Regions from separate parts of the Agarivorans sp. Z349TD_8 genome, predicted to be linked through region 2. Evidence: predicted binding sites of a transcription regulator. Region 2 holds the regulator's gene; each other region holds the start of a gene.
The links. The regulator sigma-54, encoded in region 2, starts transcription at its own class of promoters, with help from an activator protein. The targets are predictions, from matches to a motif close to GTTGGCACGNNNNTNGNNT.
Positions count from the first base shown of each region.

Region 1: ACRRS1_RS16440 (formate/nitrite transporter family protein) is a predicted target of sigma-54. The motif match lies at 6,926-6,944, and genes of this name have one in related genera.
Region 3: ACRRS1_RS17725 (Npun_F0296 family exosortase-dependent surface protein) is a predicted target of sigma-54. The motif match lies at 1,195-1,213, and genes of this name have one in related genera.

Region 1 covers NZ_CP194037.2:3,636,877-3,646,803, forward strand. The annotation lists gene ACRRS1_RS16415 (LysR family transcriptional regulator) at 1-240, shown strand, start outside; gene ACRRS1_RS16420 (Do family serine endopeptidase) at 326-1,693, opposite strand; gene ACRRS1_RS16425 (DUF5020 family protein) at 2,718-3,437, shown strand; gene cynS (cyanase) at 3,513-3,962, opposite strand; gene ACRRS1_RS16435 (protein kinase domain-containing protein) at 4,183-5,916, opposite strand; gene ACRRS1_RS16440 (formate/nitrite transporter family protein) at 5,934-6,794, opposite strand; gene ACRRS1_RS16445 (phosphoribosyltransferase) at 7,332-7,904, opposite strand; gene ACRRS1_RS16450 (phosphoribosyltransferase) at 7,995-8,600, shown strand; gene ACRRS1_RS16455 (DEAD/DEAH box helicase family protein) at 8,765-9,927, opposite strand, start outside.
Region 2 covers NZ_CP194037.2:4,160,829-4,170,755, reverse strand. The annotation lists gene ACRRS1_RS18710 (HPr family phosphocarrier protein) at 1-63, opposite strand, end outside; gene rapZ (RNase adapter RapZ) at 50-907, opposite strand; gene ptsN (PTS IIA-like nitrogen regulatory protein PtsN) at 934-1,377, opposite strand; gene hpf (ribosome hibernation promoting factor) at 1,386-1,673, opposite strand; gene ACRRS1_RS18690 (RNA polymerase factor sigma-54) at 1,700-3,205, opposite strand; gene lptB (LPS export ABC transporter ATP-binding protein) at 3,257-3,982, opposite strand; gene lptA (lipopolysaccharide transport periplasmic protein LptA) at 3,979-4,524, opposite strand; gene lptC (LPS export ABC transporter periplasmic protein LptC) at 4,487-5,044, opposite strand; gene kdsC (3-deoxy-manno-octulosonate-8-phosphatase KdsC) at 5,041-5,592, opposite strand; gene ACRRS1_RS18665 (KpsF/GutQ family sugar-phosphate isomerase) at 5,592-6,557, opposite strand; gene ACRRS1_RS18660 (calcium/sodium antiporter) at 6,596-7,567, opposite strand; gene ACRRS1_RS18655 (ATP-binding cassette domain-containing protein) at 7,729-8,517, shown strand; gene mlaE (lipid asymmetry maintenance ABC transporter permease subunit MlaE) at 8,514-9,290, shown strand; gene mlaD (outer membrane lipid asymmetry maintenance protein MlaD) at 9,305-9,772, shown strand; gene ACRRS1_RS18640 (MlaC/ttg2D family ABC transporter substrate-binding protein) at 9,772-9,927, shown strand, end outside.
Region 3 covers NZ_CP194037.2:3,946,322-3,956,248, forward strand. The annotation lists gene ACRRS1_RS17725 (Npun_F0296 family exosortase-dependent surface protein) at 1,274-2,029, shown strand; gene ACRRS1_RS17730 (alkaline phosphatase) at 2,199-3,776, opposite strand; gene rsgA (ribosome small subunit-dependent GTPase A) at 4,292-5,332, opposite strand; gene ACRRS1_RS17740 (N(5)-(carboxyethyl)ornithine synthase) at 6,051-7,199, shown strand; gene ACRRS1_RS17745 (hypothetical protein) at 7,189-7,368, opposite strand; gene ACRRS1_RS17750 (pectate lyase family protein) at 7,617-9,092, opposite strand.

The DNA of each region.
Region 1 (9,927 bases), 520 kb from region 2:
ACCATGCATGCTAAAATTGTTGCCCAGCAACAAGGTTTAGGGACTGGCTTTTTACCGAAACATCTAATTAAGTCTCACTTAGACGATGGATCGTTGATAGAAAAAAACTGTCACTTGCCTCGGCCCGCACAAGATATTTATATTGCCTGGCACAAACAGCAAACGGGTAAAGCCTTTGATTGGTTTGTTCAACAACTATGTAAGCTTGATTGGAAGATTGAATGCCCGCTTAAACCATAATGTTTAAACATATGGCAGGTTAGTTCAGCGCGTTGGGCCTGAGACAAGCCTTGCAGAAAAGGCCAGCCGAAGCTGGCCTACTGGCTTAACGAAGTACAATAAACAACGAACCGCCACGTCGATTCACTTGCAATAGCACCGCTTTTTTATTCAGCGACAAAGCTTTTTGCAAGCTGGCAATGTCTTTTACCGGCCGTTTGTTGGCGGCCACAACCACATCGTTCGGACGCAATCCACCATAGGCTGCAATCGATCCCGCAGCTACATTTGCCACCAATACGCCATTACCCTCTGGATCTTTCGCAAACTGCACGCCGTCGAGCAAATCATGCAACTTGCCTTCTGCGCTCACGGCTGACTGCGGTTTGGCAATGTTCACCTTAAGTTGTAGTTTCTCGCCATCGCGCAAAATAGTTAACTTGGTTTTATCACCAATGGCTTTCGAACCAATTTGACTGCGAAGTTGTCCGGTGGAACCAGTGGTTTTGCCATCAACGGCAATAATCACATCTCCCGCTTTAATCCCGGCCTTCTTCGCTGGAGAATCTTCTAATACACTGGTAACCAGCACTCCTTTTTGACCATTTTCTAGCTCAAAGGCCTTTCTTAAATCAGCATTAATATCTTGAATGCCAACACCAATTTGACCTCGCTTCACTTCACCATGGTCAATGATTTGCTCCATGCTCGCCTTGGCCATGTTAATCGGGATCGCAAAGCCAATCCCCACGTTACCGCCCGAAGGCGCAATAATTGCGGTATTAATGCCCACCAGCTCGCCGGCTAAGTTAACTAAGGCTCCCCCTGAGTTACCGGGGTTAATCGAAGCGTCGGTCTGAATAAAGTTTTCGTAACCTTCAATGCCCAAACCACTGCGACCCAAGGCGCTCACCACCCCAGTGGTCACCGTTTGTCCTAAACCAAAAGGATTCCCAATGGCCACCACAAAGTCACCCACTTCCAATTCACTGGAATCGGCTAATTTAACTTCGACCAAATCATCGGCTTTGATTTTTAAAATCGCAATATCTAACTCAGCATCCTGTCCCAGAACCTTCGCTTGAAAACTTCGACCATCGGCCAAAGAGACCTGTACTTCATCGGAGCCCTTAATCACATGGTAGTTGGTCATCACCAAGCCTTCATCGGCGTTAATAATCACCCCCGAGCCAGCACTTTGTTGGCGCTTTTGTGGTTGTTGCTGCGGTTGCTGTTGTTGCTCTGGAATATTAAAGAAATGCCTAAAAAACGGGTCGTTAAGTAGTGGGTTATTACGGTATTGCTGAGTTGAAAAAGTGGCGATATTAACCACTGCAGGATGAACTTTCTTAATCATCGGCGCCAATGAAGGGAATGGCTTACCTTCAGTGGTTACATTGGGAATTGCCGCGTAGGCTTGGGTGCCGCCTAGCGTGAACAACAATAAAACGAGTATAGAAATTTTACGATACATTTTTTCCTCCACACCTTTTACTTTGACTAACTTAAAATTAACGGTTGTGCCTTTTCAGGACGACATTGAAGTAATTCCACCCTTAGCTTTTATGCGCAATTAGGGGGTCTTACAAAACACCATTTTAATTCTGGCAACAATGACTTCCATTTCGGCATCATCCGCTAAAGACAAAGTGTGTTGGAAAAACCAAACAATTGTCAGCTTGATGATACTGCTGCTTTAACTTCCTTCGTTTACTCCTTCCTTATCGCCAATGAGCAGAACGCAACTACCCAAGGGATTCGCTGAACACGACTGCACAGCACTCATCGGCAAACAATGACTAACTCGATAATCAGATCCAAGATGAGACTAACCAGTCCCAGCTGATGAACCAAAGCATCGCCTTGGGCGATCTTAGATTATCGGTTCAGTCATCGCCAGCAAACTCATCGCATGCACGGCTTCGCTTGATCGTTTAAGTCTGAAACATCAATAATATTTGCAAACTTGAAGTCCATTTATCTCTCTCCAGTCGCCAAGCAATAAGCGCTAACCACCAAAGAAAAACCAACCCGAAGAACAAGCTACCCGATTTTTGAAGATGAGGTCAACAAATTATTTTTCAATAGCTTGTTGATTAAATACATTTAAAAAGTTTATTTAAATGCGCCTAAATTCCCCTAAAAAGCACCGCAGGAGAAGATTTTCGAGGCTCACAACGCGCCCATTCAACATCATTTATCCACTCAGAAGTACATTTTTAGCGACCCATTCGCAGCACAGAGAGCGCCTTAAATTGGGGAGAAAATGTGATCTACGCATAGTTTTCGTGCAAATTTATATCACTAAATTCAACAAAACTTAGCCTAACTTTAATTTTTTGTTTCACGCAAGCACTTAATGTTAAAGAAAAAGTTAAAGGCATCTCAGTTTCTCCCTGTAATAACCTGACCACTTGGCCAATTTATTGCTAACTCTACAGACTTGACCACACAGTCAGTTTTAATTTTGGTTCGTTATTTAAGTAAAGGAATACACAATGAAAAAACAAATAGCCTTGGCAAGCATTGCCTTGTCTGGATTATTCTCAGCGACTCAGGCCTCAGCAGAAATGCAATGGAGTACCTTTAGTTTGAGTTACCTGTATGGTACTGAATATGAGTTTACCCCCAACGGTAAAATGCAGGTGATGACGGTTGAGCATGCCAGTGGCCATAGTTGGGGAGATAATTTCTTCTTCATCGATAGAACCATGCCAAAGGACGGCGATGCCAGCTTTTACGGTGAGCTCTCCCCTCGCCTAAGTTTCAACAAACTCACCGACAGCACATTTTCGCTCGGACCAATTAAAGATGTACTCTTCGCCAGCACCTGGGAAATGGGCGACGGCTTTAATAACTATTTATATGGCGTGGGAGTGGATATCACCGTGCCTGGTTTCCAATACTTTAATGTAAATGTTTATCAGGTGAACAACGACATCAGCGCCAACGATGAACAGCTCACCATCACTTGGGGGGCACCATTTAGTATTGGTTCACAAGACTTCCTGATTGATGGTTTTATGGATTGGTCTTCGGCCAGCGAAACCAACAAGTCAGAAATGAACTTAACCCCCCAAATTAAATGGAATGCAGGCAAAAACTTAGGCTTCAGCTCACCACTCTATGTCGGTATCGAATATGCGTATTGGAACAATAAATACGGAACCGATGTTGACGAACGAGTGGCTTCCCTATTGGTGAAATGGCACTTCTAGTCGGCTGGAAAGAGGGTGAGTGTTTGCTCACCCTTACTACAACTAAATCCCTGCCTGGCAACGCTCACGCATATTTTAGTAAGATTTATAGGGTAAGAATTTTCCCGACAGGATCACTTTTACCCGATCCCCCTTCTCATCTAACTCCCTACTGATATCCATTGAAAAATCGATAGCACTCATGATGCCATCACCAAATTCTTCATGGATCAGCTCCTTAATGGTCGTTCCATAGACGTTCACCACTTCATACCAGCGGTAAATCAGTGGATCGCTGGGGATCGCCGTTGGCAACGAGCCTTTATAGGGGGCAATTTGCAACCAGGCCACCGCTTCGTCGGGCAAGTCACAGCGCTCACCGATAAGCTCGGCCTGACGTTTATTTAAGGTCATTTGCCCCAGACAGGCGGCGGAGGTCCACTCCTTAGACAAGCCAATGGCCTGTGCTAGCTCGGCCCACTTGAGTCCCTTGGCAACTTTCGCCGCCATAATAAGTTGGCTTACTTGTTCTCTATTGGTAATCATTGCAGCATCCTTTCTGATTAAGTGATAAGGGTCGATTTAAGGCGGACTCACGGGTGGACAAACCAGACGTTTTTGGATCCAGCCCCTTATTTGCGCCTGAACGAGACAAATCCCCCTTTAGCTGGTATTTGCTCCCGAACCAGCAACATGGGCTGCCGCCTTGCTGAAATCACAGCCAAACGCGCCGCAACAAGCATCCCGGCGAAACAAGCCGAGGGCTTTAACGGGTGTTTAGTTGCGTGAGTAAAAAAATCACCAGCATCGCCAACATTGCGGCGATCCCCTGCCATAGCGCTAGCGGATTACGCTCGGCCAGCGGCGCTCGGCTTTGGTTTAAAAACTGGCGGTTTGGCCGGCGTAGATCGGCCAGAAATTCGCTAATTTCTGAATAACGTTTATCTGGATTCAGCTGCAGGGCCTTGGCTAGAGCATCGTCGATCCATGCGGGGATCTCGCGGTCTTTGTCTAACACCGATTGATAATGCAAACGCTGCTGCGCGGCAGAGCTTTTCGCTCTCGCCACCTTGGTTGCGTAGGGGTAACGCCCCGACAACATATGGTAGGCAATCACCGCCAGAGAAAACTGCTCGGAACGGATACTTCCCAGCTCACCTAAAAAATACTCCGGCGCAGCGTATAATGCGGTCCCAAGCAAACAGGAGGATTCCCCCTCACTGCTCGTTTCGGCTAAACCCGCCGCCCACACCGAGCCAAAATCAATGATCTTTAAGGTGCCGGTGGCATCAATCATGATGTTGTCGGGCTTTAGATCCTGATGCAACATATCCATACGATGAAAGGCGCGTAAACCCCTGGCAATTTGCTCCACCATGCCCCTTACCGTGCCGAGCTCGGCCTTGGGATGATCGGTGATCCATTGCGCTAAGCTTTGTCCTTCGATGTATTCAAATACACTATAAAAATATTGGCGCGGACGCGTTTGCGACGCCGCCTTCACAACATAGGCACTGTTGATCCGGCGAGCGATCCATTCTTCGCTCACAAAACGCTCCAAATAAGCGGGGTCGGCACGCATCTCAATCGACGGCGTTTTTAAAATAACTTGGCTGAGCGTTTGCTCATCTATGGCCAAATACACATGGCTGCGGGGACTCGCGTGCAATTGACGAACAATTCGATACCCGTCAAATGAGCAACCAGCACTTAAGTCGGGTGGAAAAGGGCGTGAACCCAGGGTTTCCAGTAAGGGATGCGCCAAGGGCTTTGGCAGCTGTTCAACCCGAACAATTTGCAGGCTCAGGTTGTCATCACTCCCCGCTTGATAGGCCTGCTCGACAATCTGTTTTGCGGCGGCCTGTAAGTCGGTTGCATGCTGGCTAAGCGCCTGTTCAAGCACCGCGGCGGTAATAAATTCATAGACGCCATCGGTGGCCAGAATAAACACGTCAGCGGCCTGTACCCGCAGCGACTGGTAGTCGAACGGGCAGTGAGCCTCAATGCCCAGGGCACGACTTAAATGACTCTGCTGCTCAGAAACCCATAAGCGATGGTCGTGGGTGAGCTGTTCCAAGCCATGCTGATTCAAACGATATACCCGGGTATCCCCCACATGAAACACATGGGCAACATCACCTTTCACAACCAAGGCACTGCAAGTGCATACGTAGCCCTTGTCTTTGTCGTAACGGTAAGGGCTGTGTTGCGTTTGACTAAACAACCAGGCGTTGCTGGCAGCGAGTACCCGCTCGACCGAATGTTGAACCGACCAGAGTTCTGAGGTGCAATAATAGTCATCTAAAAAACTATTCACCGTGGTCTCGCTGGCAATATGACTAAGCTGGCTGGAGCTGATCCCATCGGCCATCACCACCGCCACGCCTTTGGAGGCAAGCAACGAGTCGCGAGGGATCAGGCTGCCATGGCAGTCCTGATTCAGGGGCTTGCGCCCCTTATCAGAATAGCTGCCAATGCTCACTTGCAATAGGCTGGTCATCGTGACGTCAACCTTGCTTAAGCATTCACTGAAGCGCTGGCTTTTTCCGCGGTGACACGAGGTGCCTTCGCCAGCTGACGTTTAGGTGCGGTTCTCACGTGAGTGGTATACAGAGTTAAACCGGTAAAGGCTAAGCCGCCAACCAGATTACCCAGTGCGGTTGGAATTTCATTCCAAAGGAAGTAGTCCATAATCGAGAAGTCTCCCCCCATAATTAAACCGAAGGGGAATAAAAACATGTTCACCACCGAGTGCTCAAAGCCCATATAGAAGAATAAGAAGATAGGCATCCACATCGCTATCACCTTCCCGCTCACCGAGGTAGAGATCATCGCGCCAACAACCCCCATTGAGACCATCCAGTTACATAGCATGCCGCGTACAAAAATAGTAAACCAGCCCGCAACCCCATGCTCTGCATACCCCAGAGTACGTGCTTCACCAATGCTGGCCGCCTTTGCCCCCACCGCGCCAGCTTCAACGTTAAAGCCGTAAGTAAAAATAAAGGCCATCATCACCGCCACGCTTAACGCGCCGCCAAAATTACCCAAAAACACTAAACCCCAGTTGCGGAGTAAACCCTGCACATCAACCCCGGGGCGTTTGTCGAGCAAGGCCAGCGGTACCAGTACAAATACCCCGGTGAGCAAATCAAAACCCATGAGGTAGAGCATACAAAAACCCACGGGGAACAAAATGGCCCCCAGTAAGAAGTGTCCGGTATTCACCGCGATGGTAATCGCAAAAATAGCAGCCAGCGCTAAAATAGCCCCCGCCATAAATGCACGAATCACAGTATCGCGAGTGGACATAAATACTTTAGATTCACCCGCGTCGACCATTTTGCTAACAAATTCTGCTGGAATTAAATAAGACATAACTTTCCCTTTATGACTAATTGAATAAAATTTCTGATGGCTCATAAGACCAACGACCCACCTTTACAAAGCAGTATCAAGGATCACTGCAACTGGTTGATGCGATCTTTGCTTGCGCAACATAGTCTCTATAGCAATTGCTGAGCCAAGCAGAACCAACCTCCAGCAAATTGATAACAAATCAGTAACAGTAAGCTATCGAGCAACGTTTAAGTCTAGGAATCACCAGCAACAGCCAAGATAAAACGCACCAATATATAGCCTAAGTCATTCAATTTAATGAAAAATACTACTTTATAGGTAGTTTTCAGTGCGGCGTGTACCTCTCTCACCAACAGGCTCGTTCAAGGCAGAACTGCGGTTTAAAGACCTCTTAGTATTGCGGAAGTGTTACGGCTGTCCTCAGCAACATCCATCTGCAGGGATGCGCAAGGAACACCGACTTTGAAGATAGCTTCGAGACGAAATAAAAGCAGTTTCATCACTATCAGGTATCTGCTTGGTCAGGAAAGCAAATACCTGAGAGCTAAACAGCAGTTAAGTTTTGGGGAGGTGGGCTTTGATAATTTGATAAAGCTCGGGACGATACTCTGCGATCTCATCCGGACTTAAGCCTTCCAAGGAATGCGGATACTTCAACCACTGGCTGGTTTCATGTAAGAAGTAATCGGGCACCCGCTCGGTTTTATTGCGTTCCGGTTTAAAATAAGGCACGGCCACACGAATATCGCTGGGCGTGTTCAGCCGCGCCAAACGCGTTAACTCGCTGATAATTGCATCGATAGAACGTCCGGTATCAAACACATCATCAACAATCAATAAGCGGTCATGCTGCTGCACATGTTTCACCAGATAGTTTAGGCCAAACACCTTGACCTCTTTGGCCTGATTATCAATCGCCGCAGCATAAGAAGCGGTGCGGATGGCAATATTGTCACTAGTGATACCGTGATAAGCCAAAAACTCCTGTACCGCAATACCAATCGGTGCCCCGCCGCGCCATACCGCAATAATAAAGCTGGGACGAAAGCCACTGCTCAGCACTTGCTCAGCCAAACGGAATGAGTCTTCTAAAAGATCTTGGCCGCTAATATAGAGTTTTTCACTCATTTCCATGTATCCTATTAAAAAGCTGACCTCAGGGTCAAAGTTGTAGTATAAAACTAGCATTAATCAGCCCGCTTATTCAAGGATACTAAGATGCCATTGAACCAGCCCACAGACCAGCTGCAAAAACATTATTTAGATGAAGATACGCTGATCCAAGACTCTTTCCGACTCGGCGTGAAGATATTTGAAAGCGGATTCCGTCCAAGCTTTATTGTCGGGCTTTGGCGTGGCGGCAGCGCAGTGGGGATTTACGTGCAAGAGTGTTTGCAAACCCTTGGTTTAGTCACCGATCACATCTCGGTGCGTACCTCTTATCAGGGCCAAGCCAATTATCAGCAAATCTTAGAGCAACCGGACTCGATTCGGGTGCACGGTATTCAATACCTCCTGGAAAACCTCAATGTTGATGATAGTCTGCTTATTGTCGACGATGTGTTTAGCAGTGGTCATAACGTTGTGGCGGTGATTAATCGGCTGCAAAGTAAACTAAAACGCAACATGCCAACGCAGGTGAAAGTTGCCACCCTTTGGGAGCGTCCCAAGTTTAACCAAACCAAGCTAAAACCCGACTTTTGTCTGCATCAAACCGAGCAGTGGCTGGTATTTCCCTACGAACTCACCGGACTCAGCCCCGCAGAAATCGCCGAACACAAACCCTTTGTCGCCCCGCTAATCAAAACCGAACAAACAAAATAAACGAACTGCTGCTCCTCAGCACCACTCCCAGACACAAAAAAGCGGCTGATCGGCCGCTTTATCTTTATTAAGACTCACCGCTTAGTGCTGATATTCATAAGCTCCGGTGTTAAAAGCGGCCCTACTCGGTCGTGGATCGCCATCGAGGTCCTCAGCGACAGCCACTAGTACTGCTGATTGGCTTTTCTAAAATTGCCTTGATAGTCGAAGATGCGATGCTCAATTCGCCAATAGTGTTTTTGTTGTTTGGCGATCACAAAATCGGGGGCCACCAAGTGCTGGATCGCTTGTTCGGCTTGTATGGCGCTATCAAGCGTCTGCTTTTCACCATCGACACGACGACAAAATAGCTGATTAAACTGCTGCTTGGCCTTAGCGTAACTAAAATTGAAGCTTTCGCTGAGCTCTGCGCCATCTTCATCATGATAGGTAATACGCAACTTGTCGCCAGCACAACTTGCCGAGATCCCGCTGCAACGCAAGACCTTACGATCTTTTAGTTGCAGCGCATCTTTGAGCTGCTTATCTGGGTCAATCATCTGAAAACCACAGGCGTGGCACTGACGCGCGGCGATGTCGTTTTCGGCATTGCATTGCGAACACTGTTTGTACTTATAACGATAGTTACATTGCACTAATTTTTCGGGATAATTTGGATCCTCAACTAAGCCCTGACAGCGCCTTCCATAATGCTCAATGATGTCGCCATCTTTGTCGGTAAGTCCCCAGAAAATATTAGCAAACTGGCATTGCGGACACTCAACCTGCACCAAAGTGCTATTCGGATTGGGCTTGGTTTCGCCAATTTCCGGCTGGTAGAGATCGTAATTATTGCCCGCATAATCAACGATTAGGCAGTCGCTTTTATCCGGATATAAACGTAAGCCCCGCCCGGCAATCTGCTGATACAGGCTTACCGAGGCGGTGCGCCGCAGAATCGCTATTAAATCAACATGTGGTGCATCAAAGCCAGTGGTAAGCACCGATACATTCACCAAGAACTTAAGCTGCTGCTGTTTAAATTGTTCGATCAACTGGTCACGCTGCTGATGCGGCGTTTCCGCCGTCACCACCGCCGTTTGTTCGTCGGGCAAATAGTGAGCGATTTCCCTGGCGTGATTAACCGTTGCAGCAAATACCATCACCCCGCGCCGCGATTCGGCCAGCTTGAGTAATTGCTGGCAGATGGCTTGAGTCACTCGAGGACAGCCAGACAAAAATTGATCCAGCTGGGCTTCACTGTATTGGCTGGGCAACTCGTCGAACTGATAGCGTGCCGCGGGAGCGTCAACCAACAAGGGTTGCGTTAGGTAACCTTTGTTTATCA
Region 2 (9,927 bases):
GGTGGCTGGGCGAGCGTGTAAGCCCAGTTTGTTTTTTACGACGACTTGTCTAGTGAGTTTCAAGTTTATGTTCCAAAGTTCGATGGCGCCGCTGCACCTTACGTTTTTGACTAAAGTGTTCAGCCAGTTGTTCGGCGACATAAACACTACGATGTTGTCCGCCAGTACAACCAATTGCGATGGTCAGATAGGCGCGATTATTGGCTTCTAAATGCGGCAGCCAAGATCCTAATAAATCAGCGATTTGCTGGATGTACTGCTCTACAAGAGGCTGCTTGGCTAAATAATCTTTAACCGCTTGATCGAGACCGCATAAAGGTCGTAGTTCTTCTTGCCAGTGCGGGTTCGGTAAAAAGCGAGCATCAAATAGGTAATCGGCATCATTGGGTACGCCATTTTTAAAGCCAAAGGACTCAAACACCATAATTAATTGCTGTTGTTGTTCTCCGGTCACTCGCGATCGAATGAGCTGACTCAATTCATGTACGGATAAACGCGAGGTATCTATTCTTAGGTCAGCATTGCGAGAAATGGGGGCGAGCAGGGCGGTTTCAGATTCTATGGCCTTGGCTAGAGACATGTCGTTTTGACTCAGTGGATGAACCCGCCGAGTTTCACTGTAGCGGCGGATCAGCGCATCATCTTTCGCGTCGAGAAAAATACTTAATAGGTTAAGCTCAGAGCCTTCATCGCGAATTAGTTGACCGATGGGTGAGGGTTCATCAGGTAAATTTCGCACATCGATGCTAATGGCGACTTTGGTGTACTGTCTTTTTAGGTGTTCAATTAAAGGACGCCATAATACGACTGGTAAATTGTCGACACAGTAATAACCTAAATCTTCTAATACTCGTAGTGCGACCGTTTTACCTGAACCGGAGCGCCCGCTAACGATAATCAGTTCCATGATAACCCCTAATAACGATTAGAGTCTTAGGCTATCATGATCGTGTATAATTCGTCATCACTTTGTGCTGTACGAAGTTGTTTGCATATTTGCTTATCGTTAAGTTTTTCAGCAACTTGAGCGAGAGTATTTAGATGTTGTTGACATTGGTCTTCGGGAACCAGTAAGGCAAATATTAAATCAACGGCTTGATTGTCAATGGCGTCAAAGGAAATCGCCGGAGTACAGCGTAATAATACTGCGGTCGCATGGTATTGATTGCCTATTCTACCGTGAGGGATCGCGATGCCTTGGCCAATGCCAGTACTGCCCATGCGTTCACGATTTAATAAACTTTCAAATATACTTTTAGATGTGGTGTCGAGTTGCTTCGCAACCAGTTCACTGATCAATTCCAATGCTCGTTTTTTTGACGAACATTGGACTGCACTTTGGGTGCAGTCCAAGCTTAGTACTTTATCTATTTGCATTACTATGACTAATGTTTGGTGAGTTTTTCTTTATGCTTAATGACTTGGCGATCGAGCTTATCGATGAGGCTATCGATGGCCGCGTACATATCAGCGTGTTCTGAAGTGGCGAATAATTCACCACCATTTAGGTGTATAGTGGCTTCGGCAATCTGATTCAGTTTTTCGACATTGAGAATAACATGGACATTATTAATTTGGTCGAATCGTCGTTGTAGCTTAGTAAACTTAGTGTGGACATATTCTCTCAAAGACTCAGTGATTTCTACGTGGTGTCCAGTAAGGTTAATTTGCATAGATGTCGTCCCCTTTATAGTGGCCTTTAAATAAGGCTCTTACGTTGGTTAGAAGGTGGAATAGCCAATGACTCACGATATTTAGCTATCGTACGCCTAGCCACCTTGATGCCTTGATCTGCCAAAATATCAGCGATTTTACTATCGCTGAGTGGTTTACTGGTATTCTCGGCAGCAACCAGTTTCTTAATTAATGCACGAATGGCTGTTGAGGAGCATTCTCCTCCACCATCGGTAGCCACATGGCTAGAGAAAAAGTATTTGAGTTCGAAGATCCCGCGAGGGGTATGCATGAATTTTTGAGTCGTGACCCTAGAGATCGTGGATTCATGCATTTCAACCGCTTCGGCAACATCATTCAATACCATCGGTTTCATGGCTTCTTCACCATATTCAAAGAAAGCTTGTTGGTGATGCACGATGCAATTAGAGACTTTCAGTAGGGTTTCGTTACGGCTTTCAATACTCTTGATGAACCATTTTGCTTCTTGCAGATGGCTGCGAATAAACTGGGTATCGTTGGCGTTGGTCGAGGTTTTAGTCATCGATGCATAATGTGAATTGATGCGTAGTTTTGGCATCGCGTCAGGATTGAGTTCAACCACCCAGCGACCTTGACGTTTAATCACCGAGACATCGGGAATTACGTATTGGGCTTGATTTGGTTCGACGGCATTACCAGGTCTTGGCTCTAAGGTGTGAATCAGCCGCATCACTTCGCGTAGCTGCTCCTCTTTTAACTTGGTTTTACGGGCCAATAAACGAAAATCTCGATTTGCTAATACATCAATATGATTCGATACGATGTCTTTCGCTTCATTCAGCCAAGGTGTTTGTTCGCTGAAACGACTTAATTGGATGAGTAAGCATTCCTGTAGAGAGCGGGCAGCAATACCAACTGGATCGAAGTGCTGAATACGTTTAAGTACTGCTTCAATTTCATCTAACTCGACATCTAAATCATTATTTTCAATCGAACGTAGTCCCTCAAGTAATTGCTCACAATCTTGGGTCAGGTAACCTGATTGGTCGACTGCGTCGATGATGGCGAGGGCGATCGCTTGGTCTATTTCACTAAAAGGCGTGAGGCGCATTTGCCAGAGCAAGTGATCTTGTAAGGAGTCAACGGTTTCACCTTGAAACAACATGTCGTTGTCATCACTGCTGCTACCGGATGAAGAGCTGGCAGGAGCCGAACTCGCGCTGTAAATGTCATCCCAAGTTGAGTCAACCGGAAGATCGTCTGCGACGGTATCTTGACTAATCGCATCGCCAGTTTCCATCTGGCTGCTATCGATCTCCGTTTGGCTATTGTTTGCATCACTATTTTGCTCGCTGGCTGATTTAAATTCAGCCGAGTCTGCGTCATTTGCTTGCGCTTCATCTGCTTCTAGCAGAGGATTACTCTCCAAAGCTTCTTGGATTTCCTGCTGCAGATCCAGCGTCGAAAGCTGGAGTAAGCGTATGGCCTGTTGTAACTGGGGGGTCATGGTTAATTGCTGACCAAGACGCAACTGCAAAGATGCTTTCATTAATTACCGCTGTTCCTTCTTTTTATTATCGCGTTTGAGGACATACTTTAACTATAGCTTGAATTGTTCACCGAGATAAACTCGTTTCACATGCTCATTTTTAAGTATCTCCTCAGGTTTTCCTGAGGCTATCAGTTCGCCTTGGCTAACGATATAGGCGTGCTCACAAACATCTAGTGTTTCTCTTACATTGTGGTCGGTGATCAATACACCCAGACCGCGATCACGAAGATGTTCAATGATTTTTTTTATATCGATAACAGAAATAGGATCCACGCCTGCGAAGGGTTCGTCAAGCAAAATAAACTTAGGTGCGGCAGCTAGAGCGCGGGCAATTTCTACTCGGCGACGTTCACCGCCCGACAGACTCATGCCTAAATTCTTGCGAATATGACCAATATGAAACTCTTCAAGTAAGTCATCGAGCGCGCCCATTTGTTGTTGTTTATCGAGGTCTTTACGTGTTTCTAAGACCGCTAAAATATTCTTTTCTACCGAGAGGCGACGAAAGATAGATGCTTCTTGCGGTAGGTAACCTATGCCTTTGCGAGCCCGGGTATGCATGGCGGTACTTGACAGATCTTCGTTGTCAATTAGGATCCGCCCTTGGTCCCTTGGGACTAAACCAACCACCATATAAAAAGTGGTGGTTTTTCCAGCGCCATTGGGCCCTAATAAACCGACAATTTTTCCAGTTTCAACATTGAGACTCACGTTTTTAACGACCTTGCGCCCTTTGTAACTTTTGGCAAGGTTTTCTGCAATTAAGGTACTCATGGTTGAGGCGTGGCCTTGGGGGCAACTTTGTTGAGTTGTTGGGGTAAGAAAATGGTGGTCACCCGATTGTTTTGGTCGCCCTGAGCAACCATTTCTTGTTTGTTAATGCTGTATTTAATCATTTGACCTTTGACTAAGCTTTCTTCTTGCTTCAGCAGTGCATTGTTAGTAAGCGTAAGCGTTTGAGTCTTCAAATCGTAACGCACTTCGTTCGCCTCTGCTTCAATGGGCTTACCATTATCTAAGAGCTGATAGAAGGTGGCTGGTTTGCCTTTTGCTATCATCACTTCGCTGCCTTTTTGCTCACTTCCGATAACGCTCAGTTCTTCGGCGCGCATTTTTATCGAGCCTTGAGTCACGACGACATTATTATAAAAAGTGACGCGATTTTCTTTGATATTAACCTGTTGACGGTCGGCATCGACGACAATTTGTTTATTGAAGTCGTCTTCAAGCGCTTGAGCCCCCCAACTGATGAGTAACAGGCTTGCTAAAAAGGCTAATTTATTCTTGTGGATTGTGGTAAACCGCTTCGATATCATTTAATAAAGTCACTATTTCATTGGCTAAATCACCGTTCATTCCGCGTCCATATAATTCGTAGGATGGGCCATAAACGGTAACGAGTTTATCACTATGCATGGTTTCGTTTTGCAGGTCGATTTCCAAGCTGTCTGTAATTAAGTCACGAACGTATTTGCTGCGACTTAAGTTTTTAATTACTACATTGTCATTTAACATGACCGTGTGTTGCTGCTGTACTGTAGCTTGATCGGCCACGATTTGCCATACAGGTTGTTTGGGATCGGGATATACCAAGATTTTTGGTTGGCTGAAAGTGGTGTGCTTGAGTTGCTCAAAATACGCCATCTGTTCGGCATAAATACGATAGCGGGGCCTTCCCTGTTCGCCAAAACTAACACTGTATAGCTGTTCGGCAATAAAATTGGGTTTATTGATTTCGCGAGTTTCGGTCAGTTGTTGGGTATCTGACGGGCTGAGCTGCCAAAGCACCAAAGCCACCATAAATAAAACCGCAAAAAACCAAGTGGGTTTATTCATATACTCATGCCCTGAGCATTTTGTAGCTGTCCTTGTGCCTGAAGAATTAAATCGCATAATTCCCGCACTGCACCATAACCCCCAGCGGTTTTAGTCACTAATTTGGCAGCTTGTTTACATAATGGATGGGCGTCATATACAGCAACCCCTAAGGCACAGGCATTCATGACTGGAACATCGACCACGTCATCGCCGATATAGGCACAGTATTCGGGGCTTAAGCTTAGCTTTTGTTGTAATTGTCGATAGGCTTGCATTTTATCTTGCTGGCCCTGAAATATATGCTGCACACCTAAAGCTTGCATGCGGGTGCTGACTAAATTTGATTGGCGGCCGGTAATAATCGCAACCTCAATACCTGCATTGAGTAATGCTTTAATACCAAAGCCATCATGGGTGTGAAAGGCCTTTAATTCTTCGCCATCATTACCGAGGTAGATCCGACCATCGGAGAATACGCCATCGACATCACAAATGAGCAATTTTATATTTCTGGCTAAACTATAGTTTTGCTGGGTGACCGCCCCGTAGGGCGTTTCAACACTCACTAATAGACTCCTGCTTGCAGTAAGGTGTGCATATTAAAAGCGCCAATTACGGTTTGTTGATGGAGTACAAATAAACCGTTAATTGAGTCTTTCTTCATCAGTTTAAGCGCATCAAAGGCTAACCAATCATCTTCTATTACTTTAGGGTTGTGTGTCATCACTTGACCAATAGGCGTTTCATGAATATCGATACGCTGATCTAGGATCCTGCGTAAATCTCCATCGGTAAAAATTCCGACTAAATGTTGCTGCTGATTGACGACGCCAACCATACCTAAACCTTTGGCGGTAATTTCAAATAGTGCTTCTCGAATAGTTTGTTCGACTACAACTAAAGGAATTTGTTCCCCGCTGAGCATAATGTCGTGAACACTCAATAGCAGTTTTTTGCCTAAACTGCCACCCGGATGAGATAGTGCAAAATCATCGGCAGTGAAGCCTCGAGCTTGGAGTAGCGCCACGGCTAAAGCATCTCCCATGACGAGCGTAGCGGTAGAGCTCGCGGTTGGCGCTAAGCCGAGAGGGCACGCTTCACGGGGAACGGCAACACACAGGTGGTAGTCGGCCAATTTCGCCATACTTGAGAGAGGGTTACTGGTGAGTGCAATTGAGCGTACACCGATACGGTTGAACACCGGGTATAAGGAGAGGATCTCTTCTGACTCTCCAGAATTTGAGAGCGCAATAACAATATCATCGGCGGATATCATGCCCAAATCACCATGACAGGCTTCGCCAGGGTGCACAAAAAAAGCTGGGGTCCCGGTCGACGCTAAAGTCGCGGCTATTTTATTGGCAATATGACCCGACTTCCCCATCCCGGTAAGAATGACCTTACCTTTACCCGCTAAGATTAACTCACAGGCTGCACTAAAATCTTGGTTTAAGTATTGGTGCAGATTTTCGATGCCCAAAGCTTCGATTTCTAAAACCTGTTTAGCGGTGGCGATATAATCAATTGACACTCAATTTCCCTCAAATAATGCTGAATAAAAATAGTCGCTTAAGCCGAGAATAATAACAGTTGATAGGCAACAAAGCTGCAGCATAATATTGCGCCTTCCCAACGTGATATTTTGCGACTTCTGCCAAAGAAGCTCATTGACATCACAAACAGTAATAAGGTTACCCCCATCATGACATAGAAGTCACGTTCGGCAGCAAGGGCGTCAATTGGACCGGGGGCGAGCATTGCGGGGACCGCTAATACGGCTAAAATATTGAATAGGTTTGAGCCGATAATATTACCCAGAACCAGGTCATCTTCTTTTTTGATGACCCCTGCGATACAAGCAGCTAGTTCTGGCAGACTGGTGCCGATGGCGATGATGGTCAAGCCGATCACTAAATCACTGATCCCAAAATAGCGCGCGATTTCTGAGGCTGAACCGACTAATATGTCAGCACTTATCGGCAATAATACTAAACCAACCGCAAGCCACAACAAAGCTTTGCTGGTTGCTACATCTTTGGGGACTTCCGAAGCGGCTTCTTCCATCATTGGATCTAGTTTGGCGTTGTTACGTTGACGTAGCGAGCCGATGATGAGAAAGGCCATCATGGTTACAAATATCGTCAATAATAAGGTACCTTCTATATATCCAAGATGTTGGTCATGTAATATCCAACCAGCAAATGCCGTGGCGGCTAACACCATCGGTAATTCTCTAAATAACGTTGATGATGAAACGAATAAAGGTTTGAATAAGGCGGTCACGCCGAGAACTAAAGTGATATTGGTAATGTTGGAGCCGATTACATTTCCCACTGCGGTATTCATTTTGCCTTCTAAGGCGGCGGTTGCTGAAACCATAACTTCTGGGGCGGAGGAGCCCAACGCGACGATGGTTAGGCCAATAATCATCGGCGGTAAACCAAAATTGTTAGCAATAGCGGCAGCGCCAAAAACAAAACGATCAGCACTCCAAACTAAGAGCGCTAAACCAACAACTAATAATAAACATTCAACGAACATGGGTTTCCTTGGATCAACAAATATCAGTGATGCGGACAAAATAGCAAGCATTGTCAACATTTTCCTGACAAAAGGGAAGAGTTTAACCTTGAGTGTCATCAATTATCTCAATAATATGGCAGCCTTGAACAGTCAAGATTGCTGATGGAGTGGCTAAAAATTTGATTGAAGTAAAACAATTAGCATTTCAGCGCGGTGACAAAGTTATCTTTGAAGGCCTCGATTTGCGTATTCAGCGCGGTAAAATTACCGCAATTATGGGGCCTAGCGGGATCGGTAAAACGACCTTACTTAAACTGATTGCTGGGCAGCTAAAGCCGCAGTCGGGTGAAGTGCTGATCGACCAGCAAAATGTGCATCAGCTGAAACGTCGCGAATTATTCAAGTTACGTAAACGGATCGGCATGTTATTTCAAAGTGGTGCTTTGTTTAGTGATCTTAATGTTTTTGAGAATGTCGCGTTTCCTTTACGAGAACATACTCAGTTACCGGAAGTGGTATTGCGAAACTTGGTGTTGATGAAGTTACAAACCGTGGGTCTACGTGGCACCGCGCAGCTGATGCCGAGTGATTTGTCGGGCGGAATGGCGCGTCGAGTGGCGCTAGCAAGAGCGATTGCCTTGGAGCCCGAGCTAATTCTTTACGATGAGCCCTTTGTTGGTCAGGACCCCATCTCAATGGGGGTATTGATTAAATTGATCCAAGGCTTGAACCAAAGTTTACAATTGACCTCGGTGATAGTTTCTCATGATGTTAGTGAAGTTCTTAGTATCGCTGATTACGTGTTTGTAATTGATGGCCATAGCGTATTAGCCCAAGGTAGCGTCGAAGCAATTGCGTCAAATCCGAATCCGCGTTTGGCGCAATTTCTCAATGGTCAAGCCGATGGCCCGGTGGCTTTTCATTATCCAGCAGACGATTATGCACAAGCACTTAAGGCGGCCTTATGATTGACGTTATTGCGCTATTAGGTCGTAAGACCCTATTACGCTTCGCCTCGCTCGGCCGAGCGAGCTTAATGTTATGGCATGCCTTATCGAGCTGGCCAAGTCGGCAATTGCTGAAAGATACGATCTATCAAATCTATGTGGTGGGGGTGCAGTCACTGCCCATTATCTTGGTTTCAGGTTTATTTATTGGGATGGTTCTGGCTCTGCAGGGCTATCATATTTTGGTCGATTTTGGTGCCGAAACCAGTCTTGGTCCTATGGTTGCGTTATCGCTACTTCGGGAGCTTGGTCCGGTGGTGACCGCTTTGTTGTTTGCTGGGCGGGCTGGCTCTGCGCTCACCGCAGAAATTGGCTTGATGAAAACTACTGAACAATTATCCAGCATGGAGATGATGGCCGTTGACCCACTTAAGCGGGTGATAGCGCCGCGTTTATGGGCTGGGTTTATTGCCATGCCCTTATTAACGCTGATGTTTAATTTGGTCGGTATTTGGGGCGGGTTCTTAGTTGGCGTGGAATGGTTGGGGGTCGATAACGGCAGCTTTTGGTCGATTACCGCAGCATCCATAGAGTTTGGTCAAGATATTGGTAATGGGATTATCAAGAGTGCGGTGTTTGCGATTACGGTGGTTTGGGTAGCATTATTCAATGGTTACGACTCAACCCCTAGTGCTCAGGGGATTAGTCAGGCGACGACGCGAAGTGTGGTGCATGCTTCGTTGCTGGTTTTGGCTTTAGATTTTGTATTAACTGCACTAATGTTTGGCAGCTAGGTTTAGGGAATAACATGAAAGTAAATAAAGTTGAGTTGTCGGTTGGATTGTTTGTATTACTGGGTTTCGCTGCGCTATTAATCTTGTCGTTGAAAATTGCGAATAGTCAGTTTAGTAGCAGTAATGATCTGTATACGCTGTATGCTAAGTTTGACAATATTGGAGGGCTTAAAGTACGCGCGCCAGTAAAAGTGGGAGGGGTCGTGGTTGGTCGAGTTGAAGCGATTGAACTTGATGTTGATGATTATATGCCAAAGGTGACTTTAAATATGTATCGCCAATACGGTTTTTACCCAGAGACAAGTTCTCTTTCGATCCTTACCGCGGGCTTGTTAGGAGAGCAATACATTGGTCTCACCCCTGGCTTTGTCGTTGAAGGTATTGAGCACCTCAATGATGGTGCGTTGATTGAAGATACTAAATCAGCGTTGGTGTTGGAAGATTTGATTGGCCAATTTTTATATTCAGCCAAGGAGAAGTAATGATGACCATTAGAGTAGTATTTTTGCTGTTGCTGACGAGTTTGTTTAGTGCCACAAGCCAAGCGGAAAATGTGGATCAAAACCCTTACCGTTTGATGAACTACGTTGCTGAGCAAACTTTTAGTCGCTTGGCTAAAATTGACCGAGATAGCTCT
Region 3 (9,927 bases), 210 kb from region 2:
TTTTAGCGCATCGCAACGAATACCAAGCCTAATGCAGCGATGGTTCGCTTCGAATAAGTCCCCACAGGCGCATCATCGATGCGAATAAACCACCCTCAGATTTACTCGAAGGGTTACTGAGAGTTCTCTGTTCACGCAGCGACAAGAAAACGCTTGGGAATAAGTATTGGTATCTGGCTTCTGCTAAGAATATAAGCCTAGCGGAAAACACTCTTCGACAAGGTATAGCTGTCGATCTGGTTTAAGCATCAGAGCGAGATAAATCTTAGCGCTTGATTGGAGCTTGACGGCCATCTAAGCATTGGCCAGTTGCTTTTTTATATCACCGACATAATGCGTGAGGAATCAAAAGCATTAATCGCTAGCTTTGCTGCTTCATCTAAAATAGCCTGCAACACTCACCTCTTGTTGACCATTGCTCACCCAAAGTGGTCGATTGCCAGACCAGCCTTGAGAGTTGTTTACAATGATTATCCCGATCACAAACAACCCGATACTGCATTCTCGGGGGGAACAGGGTCGTGCGCGGCAAATAGCAGTGCTTACTTATGCCTTCAAGCGGATGAACGATGGCATAAGGTAGATGTCACAGTGTACACTGATGACTTAAGCTAGTTAACTGACTCATCTAAGCCCCATACGTTATTTTTAAACATGTAATTAAATTTTTATAGGCACAACCTGCGGATGTATTTAAATCTAATTGGCTGGTATTTTTAAAGCTTTGCTTAGCGATAATAATATAAAAACAATTCTATATACAAAAGTAGATTTCCGCAACACAAATCAGGCAAAAACCCATTAAAAATAGACACTTATATAATGCCGTTTTCTAAAGTAGAACTGCATGTATTAGTTGTGGTTCATATATATAACCAAACAACTAATACAATATTATCCTTGTACAAGCCAATTTAAACTCAAAAATTATCAGGGACAATAATTATTCTATGATTCCTTCCTGTCATAAAGCTAACAAATACAAATCATCAATTAAATAAACGATTCAGTGACCAAGAGAGCACCGTCAAGTCAATAACGAGTCCCTCTCCCACAAACTGTACTTCCCCCTTGAACTATCAAAAGAATAATCGAATTTGCAAAAAGCGAATACCTAGTTTGCATTTCGAGAAATGTATTCTATTTCAATAAGAACTAAGCGATAAGTAATTGAAAAATAAAAAATATAATAAAACTGGCATGAAACTGGATTACTCGGTAATCAACAGCACCTAAAACCACCAACGCTAGCGCGATCCAGTCGAGGTATCAAATGCAAGCAAGATTTCACAAAATACTCATGCAATTCACACTCTGTTCAAGCATTCTAACAACAGTATTCACTTCATTAGCCAGCCAGGCAGGCGTTATCTACAGTATCGAAAAACCAGGCATTCAAAGCTCTCAAGTGAGCGGATTAACCCTCACCGAAGATTTTGACCTACTATCGAACAACAGCCTAGCCAAGGGTTACCAAGCCGATTTTGGCTATTACTCGGTAAATAAAGGCACCGCGAAGATCCACAAATTTGGGGTTTATGGGGGGGCATTTGGCGAAGGGAAATACCTATTTATTCCGAATAACAGCGCTGTAAAATTAAGTTTTGACCAAGCCGTCGGGTATTTTGGTTTTTGGTGGAGCGCAGGTGATAGTGGTAATCAATTGCGTATTACCACCAAGTCTGAAAACTTAATGTTTGCCACTCACCAAATTTTAGATGCAGCCGTATTGGAACCCGAGCACTACGGCAGCCCAACGAGAGTGAGCGGAAATAAACGCGAGCCTTATGGCTATGTCAATTTATTTGCAGAAACAGAGGCTGATAAAATAGTCTCAATCGAGTTCTTTGGCCGAAACTTCGAAACCGATAATCACACAACCAGCATCCAGCGCGAGCGCATTACTGGTTTAACATTAGCGGCGGTCAGCGTACCTGAGCCCAAAAGCAGCTGGTTAATCGGCTTGGGGTTGTTACTATTGATGATTCGTCAGACTAGGTGCAGGCAGCGAACTGAACACGCTCGATAGAGCCTTTGGGCTCTGATACCTAAAGGATAATCCGAACAGTGCTGGCGGTTCGGTCACTGCGCATTCTCCATAAACTAATTCTTATTTATAAATGTAAAAACGGTGCTAAACCTTTGCTTAGCACCGTTTGACAAGAACATCGTGTAAATATTAGCGTGAAAACCGCCGACTATTTCACCATATCTTTAATATATTGACCCAATTCAGAGTGGTGCATAATTCGAGAAACCGGAATGATTTCTTTTAACGGTCCCCACGCAAAAACATTGACCGGAGTATGAGTATGCGTGCCCGTACCCCAAACCGTATTTTGGCCCGTCGCATGTTGGCGCGCTAATACGTTACCGCGGTCGTTATAAGGGAAGAACGCGTCGAAGTCATTAATAGCAGGCACATCATTCGCAGATAAGTAGCTATGCATTTTTTTATAGTATGGATTTGGCTTGGTTGCCATCACATGAGCTGCTTGCTCAGAGGTAATCGAAAAATCACTATTTGCGTTCACAATTTCAGCTAAATGATCTGGAGTTTGTTGCGCTTTATCCAATTTGTCGAACTGAGCAAGCATATCTGCATAACTCATTTTCTGATTATACAAACCGTCTAAAATATCAAACTTACCAAAGTTGAAGTTAGGCGCATAATCGCGTTTTTGAAATGCTTCGCCAGTACGTTTTTCTGGTTTTGGTAAGTCATTTGAAGAATAGCTGAAACCGAACGAACCTGTTTCGTGGTCTGCGGTCACAATGATCAAGGTATCTTCACGACCTTTCGCCCACTCATAAACTGAATTGACCGCTTCATCGAATTTGATCATTTCATGTAACATCGTGCCAGCATCGTTACTATGTCCAGCCCAATCAATTTGCCCCCCTTCCACCATAAGGAAAAAGCCGTCCTGATCTTTAGCCAATACCTCCAGAGCTTTGTCTGTCATCTCTTTCAATGTTGGTTGAGTGCGTTTCGGATCATTTTTAGTATGGCTATAAGCAATGCCGTCATTCATCCCCGAATAAGAAAACAAACCTAATAATTTGTCACCTGACGCATTTGCCAACATATTTTTATTAAATGCCAAACTGTAGCCTTGGGTTTGCGCTTCATTCAGCAAATTGCGCTCATCCTTACGCTTAGACTTAAGCTTCACATCGCCCTGAGTCAATAACTCAAGCGCCTTATAAGTCTCCCCTTTATCATTGGTAGATTTAGGGATCCAATGACGAATACCACCAGACAGCATCACATCGGCACCAGTTGCCAACATATCAGACGCAATCTCATTTTCTAAAGAACGATGCGGTTCATGGGCAGCAAAGGCTGCAGGAGTCGCGTGGGTGAGACGGGTGTCAGAAACCAGTCCGGTGGCTTTGCCCATCCGTTTGGCTTTTTCCAGCACCGTTTCTACATGATCGCCATTTGAGTTAATTCCGATCACCTCAGAGGCGGTATATACCCCGGTCGCTAACATCGTTGCAGAACATGCAGAGTCAACAACGATGGCCTCCTCTGGATTAGTTAACGAAGAACCGATCACGCCTTCCTGGGCCAGCTTATACAATGCAGTGGTTTCACCGCGATAGATAGAATGCGGTGCATTGTTCGCGTATAGCTCTAATAACCCGACTTGCTGCGGGCCCATGCCATCACCAATCATTAAAATGACGTTCTTAATTTCTGCCGATAAAACAGAAAAAGAAAACATCGAGGTGGCTGCGGCGAAAACGAGGGGTTTAACGATCTGCTTCATTTCATGTTCCTTATGTATAAATGCGGCGGTAGTTAAACAAGGTTGTTTGACAGTTTTATGACAAAAGGTGATTTGTTTGACGACTCAAACATAATAATCACGCTAAATACGCCCCCTTAATCTCGTATAACGTTGCCGCAGAGCAATCAAGCGCCTTTGCCAAAAATGAAATGAACCACTGGTTAATGAAAAAAGCACATCTTAACTCTCAAGCCGCAGGCGGATTGAATAACCAGAAAAATCACTTTGCCAAGCGCAATGATGAACATCATTTAAGCAAACAAATGCTAACTAAAAGTCGACCATGATTAGGCAATATCTCGCTTAGTTGATATAAATCGAAGGCAATATTCGATCTCGCAATCGACCATTTAGCTTCGAGAAATGTGATGCCCTTGTACTGCTCCAGCTCGCCAAAAATAAAAAACTCATAGCGTCATACGCTATGAGTTTGGTTTTCTTAATCGACCTTAATCGACCTTAACCAACATATCGAAAAATAAAGTCACCACAAATCAGTACTGTGACTTACGCTTTCGCGAACCAGCCAAAGTCGATTTTACCATTCGACCAAAATCTCGGTCATTGGCACGACGCTGGGCGATACTGGCAGCATTAAACTGTTGTTCTCGCATCAGTTTTCGATAGTTACTTAAACGACGCTCAGAAAACTGGCCTTGTTCTATCGCCAAACGTACTTTACAACCAGGCTCACGCTCGTGCTGACAATCTGCAAATTTACATTGGGCGGCCAATTCAACGATATCATTAAAGGTAGCCTTTACGCCCTCTTCGCAATCACTCAACTGCAGTTCACGCATGCCAGGCGTGTCGAGTAATAGGCCGCCTCGCCGCATGATATGCATCGATCGCGCAGTGGTGGTATGCCGCCCCTTACTATCGTTTTCTCGAATGCTAGCCGTAAGACTCGTAGGTTCGCCTAACAAAGTATTAATTAAGGTCGACTTACCCACACCAGACGAGCCCATAAAAGCCACTGTTTGCCCTTCGCCACAGTAACTTTCTAGCTGGCTAACTTGCTGTGCATCCAAGGCATTCACCGCCTCTACAAGCAACATTGGATCCAGTTGTTGCACTTGTTCAATGTAGGATTCCGCTGACTCACATTGATCCACTTTAGTCAGCACCACAACTGGGTCAACCTTTACTTCATGAGCTAAGGCCAAATAGCGCTCAATACGACTGAGCTTAAAGTCATGGTTCACTGAGCACACCAAAAACAATGTATCTACGTTCGCCGCAATCAGCTGTAACTCGGCGCGCGAACCGACCGCTTTACGACGAAACAGAGTCGTAGGTTCAAGTTGCCGAACAAACTGGCGTTGCTCGAGTAACAGCCAGTCTCCGACCGCCATTTTTGGCATATTCGGGGTAATCGCCAGCCTTTCCAGCCCCTGTTCAGAAGCAAGTAAATATTCGCTTCGATGTTGTTCAAATATTCGAGCAGGCCGAAATAAGCTGAGCTCGTCGAAATGAAGTTGTTGTTGAAAAAAAGGTTTCCATCCTAGTTGAGATAGAGAAAAAGAAGTGCCCATTGAGCTTACTCCAAACACATAATTTGTGAAATTTTAAGGCGTAGTGAAACGCCCCGGAGATACGGGCTTTGACAAGAAATGACTTAAGCTAAATCCTGAGCCCGTTGAGTTTTAATTACAATCATCAGATGTCCTTTATGTGTGTTCAAATTGTCGCCAATCATAACAAAATACCAGTAAATTTACCCTACCAATGAGCGTATTTCGATCTCAATTTAAACCCTGATGTTTACTCGTTACACCCCATCACGTCACCCATAACAATCATTCCGTCTCTAACAATGATGTTCATCACTCAATTCAAACATACTGCGTGTAACAAGCACCGCTGACTCTTGGGGCGGCAGATCCCTTAGGGCAGGTAAGCTGAATACTCACTTTTGTTCAACATTTAATTCGCAGTTAAAAATATTAAATAGTGCAAAATAGAGATATTTTAAGTAAAAAATATTGCGCTGAAGACTCGCCTGCAAGGCGCATGACGGTTCAGTTATTCGCCAAGTTGGGTTCTTGTTCGCCAGTGGATCTGGCCAATGCTCCGAAAACTTGCGCTTAATTGTGTTAGACTACGCTCCACGGTATCAAATGACTCGCATCCCCTCTCGCATCAACGAGCTCTCATTTTCAAGCCTCCTCGATTACCAATATAGCTCCACTAAGCTTGTGACGTTTATTGTTAGCATCCTGCTGACGCGCTCGCTCAAGCAAAGGAAATATTATGAAAACATCTTCAATAGGCGTAATAGGCACCTCTAAAAAGCAAGACGAACGACGCGTTCCAATCCACCCTGAGCATTTATCTCGACTCCCAGAAGCACTGCGTAAACAGCTAACCTTTGAAACTGGCTACGGAGAACGTTTTGGAATGTCCGATGCAGAACTTACCACGCAAGTAGCAGGGCTTGCCTCACGAGATGAGATACTCGAGACCATGGATACCACCATTATTGCAAAACCCACGCTTGCCGACTTTGAACAACTTCGAGAAGGCGGCACTCTTTGGGGTTACCCGCATTGCACTCAGCAACGAGCTATCACTCAAACCGCAATTAACCGCAAGCAAACCTTGATAGCCTTCGAAGATATGTACGTATGGGGCCCTCAAGGACAAGTCGGACGACATACTTTTTATAAGAATAACGAAATGGCGGGCTACTGCGCGGTGATTCATGCGCTGCAACTGAAAGGCATTGACGGACACTATGGTAATCAACGCAAAGTGATTATCTTCAGCTTTGGTGCGGTAAGTCGTGGTGCCATTTATGCACTTAAAGCACATGGCTTCAGAGATATTACCATTTGTATTCAACGTCCTGATCATGAAGTGCGCGAAGAAGTGCTTGATTGCCATTATGTTACTTTTAGAGAAGGAGCTGAGGGCGAAGCTCGAATGGTTATCATCGAGCACGATGGATCGGAAAGACCACTAGCAGAGCTGATTAGTGAATCAAGCATTATTATTAATGGCACTTATCAAGATACCCATCATCCAGTGCATTTTGTCACCGAGGCAGAAAAATCCTGCTTAAAAGACGGTAGCTTAATCATTGATGTGAGTTGTGACGATGGCATGGGATTTTATTTTGCTAAACCCACAACCTTTCAAGATCCCATATTTAGCGTTGAAAATGTTGATTATTACGCTGTAGACCATACGCCAAGCTATTTGTGGGAAAGCGCCTCTCGGTCTATTTCTGCCGCGCTTATCGTTCATCTCCCTGCGATCGCAGCGGGGCGCGCCAGTTGGCAAAACAGTGACACCATTCGCCGAGCAATCAATATTGATCGCGGAGTGATCCAAAAGGAAGAAATTTTAGCCTTTCAGCATCGCCAGCCAAGCTATCCACACGTCGCCATTACCGAGTGAAATCAAATTCAACAAGCACCAGCGAGAGTCCCCCTGAAAATGCAATACGCGGTGAACTCAAAGCCAGTAATAGCGCAATGGAGGAGCCCTTAGAAATAACAAAACCAAATGGTAAACTGGTCCTGTTATCTGGTCGGTAAGTTTCAAATAGCTTTATGCTGCGTTCCATGGTCTCGCCTTAAGATGAAGGCCTGTAAGCATGCACCTTGTTTAAAGCCATTTGAATTGATACTGCTCGCTCTGATATAGATGCGTAATCAAATAGAGGATGTCGATTAGCTTTATTCACAAAAGCGTTGTTTATAACTCTCATCCAACGCGCTAAACATGAATGAAAATCGCGAGCTTAAAATTAGATATAAAAAAAGCCGATGCGTTAGCATCGGCTTTTCATATTAAAGGTTTGCTCTGAAGCGATTAAAGCTTACCAGAACCTGCGTTTGCTTTCACATACTCAACCACTTCACTTGCTGGCATCGCTGGCGCGTCACCATAAAGAGTTGGTTTCCAACCGACATCTTTAGACAATTGTTTCTTCTTGCTGCTCACTTTATTTGCCTCAGCAATCACATCAATCATCTTGCCATTGAACATAGAGCCAGTATCGAATGCTACTTTGCCTTTCATGTTGCCAATTGCATTAGCGGCTGTACCGTTTGCGATTTCAAATACGTTGGCTTCTGAGTAGATAGCAGACTCTTTACCGGCACCCAAAGCTTGACGCAAAATGTTATGGTGCGGTTTGTTTTTCAAAGAACTTACGTGTCTTGCATAACGTGTATCACCAACACCATCACCAGATGCATCACCTACAAAGTAGTTATTGTATGAGTGAATTTTACCATAACGAACACGTGGCATACGTTGGCCAACATTATTGAAATAGTTGCTGTGTAACGTCACACGTAAGTGACCCGTATCAGCTTTTTTCTTATCACTATTACCAATCAAAAACGCTTTATCATGATCATGGAAGTAGCTATTTGAAATAGTTACAAAATCAGCTTGGTTAGTAATATCGATCAAACCATCATGGTGTTGAACTTTTTGGGTAATCTCATTCTGAGGGAATGGGTAAACCGGTGGGAACATTGAATCCGCACGGTCACCATCAGAGAAGGTACAGTGATCAACCCAAACGCGTTTACCGCCAGCGATAGAGATTAAATCATACTCTGAGTTCCAACGGCCACCTGAACACATTTGTGGGCCGGTTTTCACATCAACGTATTCTGCCTGACAGCCAGGGTAGCTTGAGTCAAGTTTAAAGCTATCGCCTGGATCCCAATCTGGGAAGTAGTCGAAGGCATCTTCAAAGGCTATGTTGCGAATGATGATGTTTTCAGAGCCTTTGCCAATATGTAGCATGCCTTTAACGATTTTGGCATCAGTGCCTAAACCAATAATGCTGGTATTCGATGGGATGTCGATAACGATTTGTTTTTTCTGATTTTTTTGCGAGGCAACACGCGCTTCTTCAAGAGGGCCGGTCAATTTTCTATTTGGACGCTTCTTGATCAGTGGCTTCACGTTCCAAACTGCTGGCGCGTAAGCATTTTTATAATCTTCAAAATTGTAAGGTGCAACTCGGTAATCTTCTTCAGTCAATTCCCGACCTTGATCATCAGATGACAAGTTGATGGTACCTTTGATTTTGAGGATTTTTGCATTGTCGCCAGCAGCTAACAACGCATCGACTAACGCTTTTCGACTGCTCACCGTATAAACATGTGCATCAGTCGCTTTCGCTCCACCTGTAACAGGACCTTCAGCAGCAGCCCAACCGTCATTGGCAGGCATAACCACTCTTGCCATATCCATAGTGGCTGCACTTGAATATCCAGTCATTAAACTGGCCGCCAAACATGACGCAGCTAGAATCGTTCTATTCATTTTATTCTCCGAATAATGTTGAAAATAAACATTTTCGGTTTCCTAACCGATGCCTATTTTCAAATAGAATTTTGATTTTTAGATATATAAAAAACATAAAAAGTTTGTTTCCCCCCTCATATACTCGTTTCATTTTTTTTGAAAAAAATAATTTGGGAACCCTCTATATCTACAAACAAACTAACAAGAAAAACAAAATAAAAATACTGTTTTATTTTTTTAAAATCTCGATTTTAGATTTAGCGCACAAAATATATTAGTTATCGACAATTTGCTTCTTGTAAGGTTCGAGACGCCTTTAATCCAGAATGAAAAGAAAGCCAGATTTGTATTCAAAATTTGTGATCTAGATTCTAAATTTTAACTATCCCCCCCCCCCCCCCGTTAATACGCAGTAGTTAAAAGTATCAATAAACACTCACGACCAATGCGGTTTGCTAATTGTTAGCCTTCTATGGTCTACAAAAATAACCTTATTTGAGTCGATAGTAGGCGCGAGTAAGTCGATGTATAGAGCGATGGGCAAGTCGATAGAATTGATTTGAGACAGAGAGCGACTCGCTTAGCGATCACTCATCTCACACCGAGTAACATCCCCGCAGGAATTAAAAATAACTCGCGCTGAGCGGATGGCTGCGCTAATGGTACCAACTTAACTCATCGCCACCTCCCTAGACCACAGCCAAGCATGACGAGACACATATCAGTGAAGTGTTTCAAATAAAATAAACAATAACATGGTTGAACTTGGCATCACGCCAAATCTGAAATCAACTAATGACAACATTAATTATTAAATGATGTCAAAATATTTGCATTTCATTGGGATTTTTTT